DNA from 2 places in the Streptomyces sp. NPDC001750 genome. Region 2 is predicted to be linked to the other one. Evidence: riboswitches for the same ligand, from Rfam matches in the RefSeq annotation. Region 2 holds a riboswitch; the other holds the start of a gene.
The links. Region 2 has a riboswitch for glycine ahead of gcvP (aminomethyl-transferring glycine dehydrogenase). Riboswitches for the same ligand answer to the same signal wherever they lie in the genome.

Region 1 (4,173 bases), on a different contig from region 2:
GTTTCCGTACTGGGCATCGGGCGAACCCGCCCGGCCGTTCCAGAGAAGCATCCAGATCCGGTCGTGCGCGAGGGCCTGGAGCAGTGCCTCGTACGCCTCGTAGCGCCCGGGCGTCACTTGGCGCAGCATGTGCTCGACCTGCCCGGCCGCCGCGGTGCCTGACGCACTCACCTGGTCCCGCCCCTCTTCGATCCTCTGTGCCGGCCCGCCGCTCCCGGGGCACACGGGCGCGGCATGATGCCGTGACACCCGCCATGAAACCAGCTTAGGTGCCGGTCCTGACACCGACTTGACGCCTCGGACCCGGAGGGTGGCCCACGGTGTGCGCGGCGGGCGGTGCGCCCACCACGCGCCTCGCACTGACGTTCGCCGCCCCGCGTGGGTGCGAGCCGGGCGTCGCACGGCGGGCGACGCCTCGACGACCGGGCCTACCGCTGCGCGCGCTGGTAGAACGGACGGATCCGCTCCCGCATCCAGTCCCCGACCGGATCCTGCGCCACGTCGAGCAGAACCAGGTTGACGGGCCAGGGCACCGCCACGCGGCCGAGCGCGCGGCCCAGCGCGGCCATCGGGGCATCGCGCGCGGCCTCGTCCCAGGCGGCGAACTCCACACCGATGAAGAGGACGGGGTCGTCGCCCTCGATGCTGGCCAGCGTGCGGCGGGCGGTGAGCACGACGCCGCTCTCCTCGAACTCCCCGGCGGCGGCGGAGAGGAAGTCGACGGGTTCCTCCTGCCAGTCCGGTTCATACAGGCGGACCCGGCCTCCGGTGGCCGGTCCGTCCAGCGGGGTGCGTCCGGTGCGGCAGAGCTCGGCCACGGCGGGCGGCGGCAGCGGCACCCCGACCGCGCCGCCGGGGTTCACGGCCATGCCGAGCTGCGGGGGCAGGCCGCGGGCGAATTCGACGGCGGGGGCGACGGTGTAGGACATCCGGTCGCCGACACAGCCGAGGAACTGCTGTTCGGAGCTGAAGACGGGGACGAACGCCGCTCCGTCGATCTCCAGCGTCGGCAGGTCGAGGTCCGGGGAGTCGGGGCCGCCGCCGTTGGGGAGCGGCACCCATACGTGGCTGCGCCCGAGCACCTCGACGAGGCGCCCGCCAGCCTCCGCCGCTCCGACCGAGGCCATCAGCACCTCTTCGAGCTCGTTGGCCGGCCATCCGCTCTGCGGATGGGACTGGACCTGCGCCGGAATGTCCACTGCTTCCCCTTCTTTCCCGAGCTCCTGCCCGAGCCTTCCGGCAGAAGGTTACGACCTGGGGGCGAGCGGGGTGGATCAGGGAGCGTCCTGGTGCGGCTTCGACCGCGAGGCGGAGGGGGCGGCGCGGCGTCGACGAGCGACGACCACGCGGCGGGCGGAGTCGCGAGGCGGCGCGAGCCCGCCCCCTGCCACTCCCCGCCCCGGGTCGTCGATGCCCGTCCCGGCGGCCGCCCGGCCCCGAGCCGCGCCCCGGTGAGGTGACCGGCTACCCGGGCCGCGTCCCCGTGAACGTGATGCGGTCCAGCAGCCCCGCCGCCTCCCGGTCCAGGAGCACGGCCGAGGCGCAGCCGGGCGGCAGCAGTCCAGTCTCGGTGTCCCGGAGCAGTCGGCCGACCGCCCTGCGGTGCCGGGCGAACGCGTACCCGGAGACGCCCCGGCCGCGTTCCCGCTGTCCCTCCCGCGCGGTCTGCGGCGTGACGTCGAGCAGCAGCAGGTGGAGGTCGCGGCCCCGGCGCCGCGCGTCACGGGCCAGCCAGCGGCGTACCCAGGTCTGCGTTCCGCAGTCGTGCACGACGACGGACTCGCCGGAGCGCAGCGCCCGCCGCAGCCCCGCGTAGTGGGCGAGGCGGACGAGCGGGCGGTAGAGGGCGTACGGGAGTAGGCGCGGCATCCTCCGCGCCCAGTGGTCCCGGGTGTCCTGCGAATCGATGGTGCGGACCGTGGCGGTCCGCCGGATGAGGGTGGATTTGCCGCTGCCGGGCAGCCCGGAGACCACCACCACGTCGCCCGCCGCGAAGCGCAGGCCGCGCGGGGCCTGCCCGCCGCGCCGCCGCAGGTCGCGCACGACCGGTGCGGGACGGCCGAGCGCCTCCCCGGCCGGGGCTCCGGCCTGTGCGGGCATCGCGCCGTGCGCGGCCCCCGCGGTCGTCGCGTACCGCCGTAACGTCATCGCCCTCCCCCTGTCGGATGTCCACCCATGGCCGAAGTGTAAAGAAACGGTAATGCGGCACAACCGTCCACGCCGTTGAACTGCCCCGGGGACCGGGGCCCCACTCCGGCGCGATGCGTGCGATGATGGCCCGGCCAACTGCATAAAGGCCGTTTGAATCCGCGCGGGAGAGTTCCGGTCATTGGATGGGCCGGGCGCCGAAGGAGCAAGTTCCTCCCTTGAATCTCTCAGGCCCCGTACCGCGTGGATGAGGCAGATCTGAAAAGCGGGCCGCCCGGCGGCTCCACCCAAGGTGCAAGCCGAACCGGACCCTTCGGGGGCTTTCGGCGAACCTCTCAGGTTCCGATGACAGATGGGGAGGGATTGTCCTCGCCGTCATGCCCCGGGAGCCACACCATGACCACCGCACCCCGCCGTACAGCCCTCGATGCCCTGCACCGTTCGCTGGGCGCGACCATGACCGACTTCGCGGGCTGGGACATGCCGCTGCGGTACGCCAGCGAGCGCGACGAGCACAACGCGGTCCGTACCCAGGCCGGTCTCTTCGACCTGTCGCACATGGGCGAGATCACCGTCACCGGCCCCGAGGCCGCGGACTTCCTGAACTTCGCGCTGGTCGGCAACATCGGCACCGTCGCCGTCGGCCGCGCCCGCTACACGATGATCTGCGCCGAGGACGGCGGCATCCTCGACGACCTGATCGTCTACCGGCTGGGAGAGGCCGCGGCCCCCGAGTATCTGGTCGTCGCCAACGCGGGCAACGCCCAGATCGTGCTGGACGCGCTCACCGGCCGGGCCGGGGGCTTCGACACCGAGGTGCGCGACGACCGCGACGCGTACGCGCTGCTCGCCGTCCAGGGGCCCGCCTCCGTCGCCATCCTTTCCTCGGTCACCGACGCCGACCTGGACGGCCTGAAGTACTACGCCGGGCTTCCGGGCACGGTCGCCGGTGTCCCCGCGCTGATCGCCCGTACCGGCTACACCGGAGAGGACGGCTTCGAGCTGTTCGTCGCGCCCGAGCACGCCGAGGGGCTGTGGAAGGCCCTCACCGAGGCGGGCGCCCCGCACGGCCTGGTCCCCTGCGGGCTCTCCTGCCGCGACACGCTGCGCCTGGAGGCGGGCATGCCGCTCTACGGCCATGAGCTGACCACCGCGCTGACCCCGTTCGACGCCGGTCTCGGCCGGGTCGTGAAGTTCGAGAAGGAGGGCGACTTCGTCGGCCGCGAGGCCCTGGAGGCCGCCGCCGAGCGCGCCGAGGCCGCCCCGCCCCGCAAGCTCGTCGGGCTGGTCGCCACGGGCCGCCGGGTGCCGCGCGCCGGCTACTCCGTGGTCGTCGGCGGCGAGGTCGTCGGCGAGGTGACCTCGGGCGCCCCGTCGCCCACCCTCGGCAAGCCGATCGCCATCGCGTACGTGGACGCCGCGTACGCCACGCCCGGCACCGAGGGCGTCGGGGTGGACATCCGGGGCAACCACGAGCCGTACGAGGTCGTGGCGCTGCCGTTCTACAAGCGCCGGAAGTGACGCCCGGCCGGGGCTCCGGAAGAGGTGTCGGCGCCGCGTCCGGCACCCGAGTGCCCCGAAAGTGACGCAATCGCGTCTCATACCGTAAGACCACCGTTCATCAGCACTCCCCCGCGTACAGGAGAATTCAGGTCATGAGCAACCCCCAGCAGCTGCGTTACAGCAAGGAGCACGAGTGGCTGTCGACCGCCGAGGACGGTGTCGCCACGGTCGGCATCACCGAGTTCGCCGCCAACGCGCTCGGTGACGTCGTCTACGCGCAGCTCCCCGCGGTCGGCGACACGGTGACCGCGGGCGAGACCTGCGGCGAGCTGGAGTCGACCAAGTCGGTGAGCGACCTCTACTCGCCGGTGACCGGCGAGGTCACCGCCGCGAACCAGGACGTCGTGGACGACCCCTCGCTGGTGAACTCCGCTCCCTTCGAAGGCGGCTGGCTGTTCAAGGTACGTGTCGCGGAGGAGCCGAAGGACCTGCTCTCCGCCGACGAGTACACCGAGTTCTCCG
Region 2 (4,173 bases):
TGCGTCGCGTGCTTCAGCCCCTCCCCACCCATCAGGCGGACGTACGCCCAGGAGATGGGCAGGATGCCGGCCGAACCCCACGGCGCGGCCGAGACCGGTCCGACCCCGCTCGCGGGGCCCGCGGCGGGCTGCAGCGGGTGGTTGGGCAGGAACGGCGCGAGGTGCGCGCGCACGCCGACCGGGCCGACGCCGGGGCCGCCGCCGCCGTGCGGGATGCAGAAGGTCTTGTGCAGGTTCAGGTGCGAGACGTCACCGCCGAACCGGCCCGGCTTCGCGAGGCCGACCAGGGCGTTGAGGTTGGCGCCGTCCACGTACACCTGGCCACCGGCGTCGTGCACCTCGGCGCAGATGTCCGCGACGTGCTCCTCGAACACGCCGTGCGTCGACGGGTAGGTGATCATGAGCACCGCGAGCTCGTCGCGGTGCTTCTCGATCTTGGCGCGCAGGTCCTCGACATCGACCTCGCCGTCGTCGGCGGTCTTCACCACGACGACCTTCATGCCGGCCATCACCGCGCTGGCGGCGTTGGTGCCGTGCGCGGAGGACGGGATGAGACAGACGGTCCGCTGTTCGTCGCCGTTGGCCCGGTGGTAGGCGCGCACGGCCAGCAGGCCCGCGAACTCGCCCTGCGACCCGGCGTTCGGCTGGATGGACACCTTGTCGTACCCGGTGACCTCGGCGAGGCGCTCCTCCAGCTCACGGATGAGGGTGAGGAAGCCCTGCGCCTGCTCGGCCGGGGCGAAGGGGTGCAGCGCACCGAACTCGGGCCAGGTGATCGGCTCCATCTCGGTGGTCGCGTTCAGCTTCATGGTGCAGGAGCCGAGCGGGATCATGCCGCGGTCCAGGGCGTAGTCCCGGTCGGCGAGCCCGCGCAGGTAGCGCAGCATGGCCGTCTCGGAACGGTGCTGGTGGAAGACCGGGTGGGTGAGGAACTCGTCGGCGCGCAGCAGGTTCTCGGGCAGCGCGTCGGCGGCGTCGGCGTCCAGCGCGTCGATGTCGCCCCCGGCGCCGAAGGCGGCCCAGACGGCGGCGATCTGCGTACGCGTGGTGGTCTCGTCGCAGGCCACGGAGACCAGGTCCGCGTCGACGAGCCGCAGGTTCACCCCGCGCTCGCGGGCGGCGGCCACGATGTCGGCGGCCCTGCCCGGGACGCGCACGGTGAGAGTGTCGAAGTAGCTCCCGGTCACGATCTCGGCACCGGCGGCGCGCAGGCCTGCGGCGAGGACCGTCGCGTAGCGGTGGGTGCGCCGGGCGATCAGCCGCAGCCCGTCGGGGCCGTGGTAGACGGCGTACATCCCGGCCATCACGGCGAGCAGCACCTGGGCGGTGCAGATGTTGCTGGTGGCCTTCTCGCGGCGGATGTGCTGCTCGCGGGTCTGCAGGGCCAGCCGGTACGCCTTGTTGCCGTCCGCGTCGACGGAGACGCCGACGAGGCGCCCGGGCAGGCTGCGGGCGAACTTCTCGCGCACAGCCATGTAGCCGGCGTGCGGTCCGCCGAAGCCCATCGGAACGCCGAAGCGCTGCGTGGTGCCGACGGCGATGTCGGCGCCCAGCTCACCCGGCGAGGTGAGCAGCGTGAGGGCCAGCAGGTCGGCTGCGACGGTGACGATCGCACCGAGTTCACGGGCCTGCTCGATGACGCGCCGGGGGTCGCGCACCGCGCCGGAGGCGCCCGGGTACTGCACCAGGACGCCGAAGACGCCCCGCTCGGCGAGCTCGGCGGGGATGCCGTCGGTGAGATCGGCGACGACGACCTCCACACCGGTCGGTTCGGCGCGGGTCTCGACGACCGCGATCGTCTGCGGCAGGGCGTCGGCGTCGACCAGGAAGACGCCGTCCTTGACCTTGCCGACCCGTCGCGAGAGCGCCATCGCCTCGGCGGCCGCGGTGCCCTCGTCGAGCAGGGAGGCGCCGGAGGTGGGCAGCCCGGTGAGGTCGGCGACCATGGTCTGGAAGTTGAGCAACGCCTCCAGCCGGCCCTGCGAGATCTCCGGCTGGTACGGCGTGTAGGCCGTGTACCAGGCGGGGTTCTCCATGACGTTGCGGAGGATCACCGGCGGGGTGAAGGTGCCGTGGTAACCGAGCCCGATCATCGGGGCCAGCACCTGGTTGCGGTCGGCCAGCGCGCGCAGCTCGGCCAGGACCTCGGCCTCGGTGCGGGCGCCCGGCAGGGCGAGCGCCTCGGCGCTCTTGATGACATCGGGCACCGCGGCCGCGGTCAGCTCGTCCAGCGATCCGTAACCGACCTGGGCGAGCATCTTCGACTGCGCCTCGGCATCGGGACCGATGTGGCGCTGTTCGAACGGAATGCCCTGCTCCAGCTGGGAGAGCGGAGTGCGACGGGGGGTCATGGTGGAGGCCTCCTGGTCTGTCACGACCTGCGAAGGGGCACCGCGGCGCGGGTGCCCGAACGGCCTCCCCCTCTGTCATCTCGACCTGAGAGCTTCACCGGCACACCTGCGGCACACCGGCTTTCACCGTCGGTGAGGAAGGGAACCGAACCGGCACTCGGCCGCACGGGACCCGCCCTGCTTTCCAGAGTGACCTCGTCCGTGCGGTACGGGGGCCTGAGAGATTCCGGGGAGGATTTGCTCCTTCGGCGCCTTCGGATCGGCTCCGGAGGCTCTCCCGCACGGGGTCAGCGGCCGCCACCAGCCTACCAGCGGGGTTCGTGACGGATCCCTCGAGTGGCCAACCCCCCGATTGTGCCCTTCTGTAGTGCTTGTGGAGTAGCCGCGACCAGTGGGAGGGATCGTGCAGACCGACATCGATCCGCGCAGCCTGATCGGCCGCAAGGCGTTCGACCGCAAGGGCACCAAGATCGGAACCGTGGACGAGGTGTACCTCGACGACGCGACCGGCGTACCCGAGTGGGCGGCCGTGCGCACCGGACTCTTCAGCCGGGACGCGTTCGTCCCGCTGGAACCCAGCGAATTCGTGGAGGACACCCTCCGCGTCCCCTTCGACCGCGCCCTGATCAGGGAAGCGCCCGACTTCGGTGTCGGCCGCCACCTCTCACCGGAACAGGAGCTCCAGCTGTACCGGCACTACGGCCTCGACTCCTCGCCCGGGGGGACCGCCCCGGACAGGGACTTCGGCAGGCTGGCCGGCCAGGAGGAGTAGTCCACCGGATCACGCACCAGTGGCATCGGCTCGGCCGGCCGCAGCTCCGGGTCGTCGGTCCGGAACGTGCGCACCCGGCCGGGCGCCGACCAGGGTTCCTCGAACCGGACCGTCACCCGGCCGAGACCGCTGCCCTGCACCCAGCCGTGACCGTATGTGTCGTGGTGGACGTCGTGGCCCGCGGGCCAGCCCCTGGCCGCGAGCCGTTCGGCGGTCACCGGCGCCTCCTCGGACGCGTCGACCGCCAGGCGGTCCGGCTCCCGCCCCTCGTCGGCGTCCGTCTCGGCCGTGTCCCCGGCGGCGGCCCGCTCGCCGGCGGCCTGGGCGAACAGGTCCTCCTGGGTGTAGTCCGCGAGGCCCGTGACCCCCACCCCCAGGAGCCGTACGCCCCCGGTGGTGTCGACGGCCTCCAGGAGCCGCGCGGCGGCCTCCCGGACCACCGCGGGATCGTCCGTGGGCCCCCGCAGCGTCTCGGACCTCGTGAGCGTGGAGAAGTCGTAGCGCCGCACCTTCAGCACCACCGTGCGCCCGGACCGCCCCGCCCCGCGCAGCCGCCGGACGCACCGGTCGGCCAGCCGCTCCACCTCCGTCCTGACCCGCACCCGGTCGTGCAGGTCCGTGTCGAAGGTGTCCTCGACCGACACCGACTTCGCGTCGCGTTCGGCGACGACGGGCCGGTCGTCGTGCCCGAGGGCCATGCGGTACAAGGAGCCGCCGTGCGCCTTGCCGAGCAGCCGTACGAGCTCCGCCTCCCCCGCCTCGGCCAGGTCGTCGACCGTCGTCATCCCGGCCCGACGCAGGTGATCGGCCGTCGCGGGCCCGACGCCGGGCAGGATCCGCACGGACTTGGGGGCGAGCAGCGCCCGTTCCGTCCCCGGCTCGATGAGCCGCAGACCGTTCGGTTTCGCCTCCTCCGACGCGATCTTGGCCAGCATCTTGGAACCCGCGAGCCCGACCGAGCCGGTGAGCCCGGTGACGGCCTCGATGACCGCGCGCAGTTCCTTGCCGACCGCCAGCGCGGAGGCCGTGTCGTCGGCCACCCCGCCGGCC

Region 1: another riboswitch for glycine. It lies ahead of gcvT (glycine cleavage system aminomethyltransferase GcvT); the one in region 2 lies ahead of gcvP (aminomethyl-transferring glycine dehydrogenase).

Annotation. Positions count from the first base shown of each region.
Region 1 is NZ_JBIAUE010000002.1:285,971-290,143, forward strand. Features, by position in the region: gene ACFYY6_RS04615 (enhanced serine sensitivity protein SseB C-terminal domain-containing protein) at 1-171, opposite strand, end outside; gene ACFYY6_RS04620 (enhanced serine sensitivity protein SseB) at 429-1,199, opposite strand; gene ACFYY6_RS04625 (AAA family ATPase) at 1,465-2,148, opposite strand; glycine riboswitch at 2,303-2,400, shown strand; gene gcvT (glycine cleavage system aminomethyltransferase GcvT) at 2,545-3,669, shown strand; gene gcvH (glycine cleavage system protein GcvH) at 3,804-4,173, shown strand, end outside.
Region 2 is NZ_JBIAUE010000015.1:9,036-13,208, reverse strand. Features, by position in the region: gene gcvP (aminomethyl-transferring glycine dehydrogenase) at 1-2,351, opposite strand, end outside; glycine riboswitch at 2,546-2,641, opposite strand; gene ACFYY6_RS22575 (PRC-barrel domain-containing protein) at 2,755-3,123, shown strand; gene ACFYY6_RS22570 (DNA polymerase IV) at 3,048-4,173, opposite strand, start outside.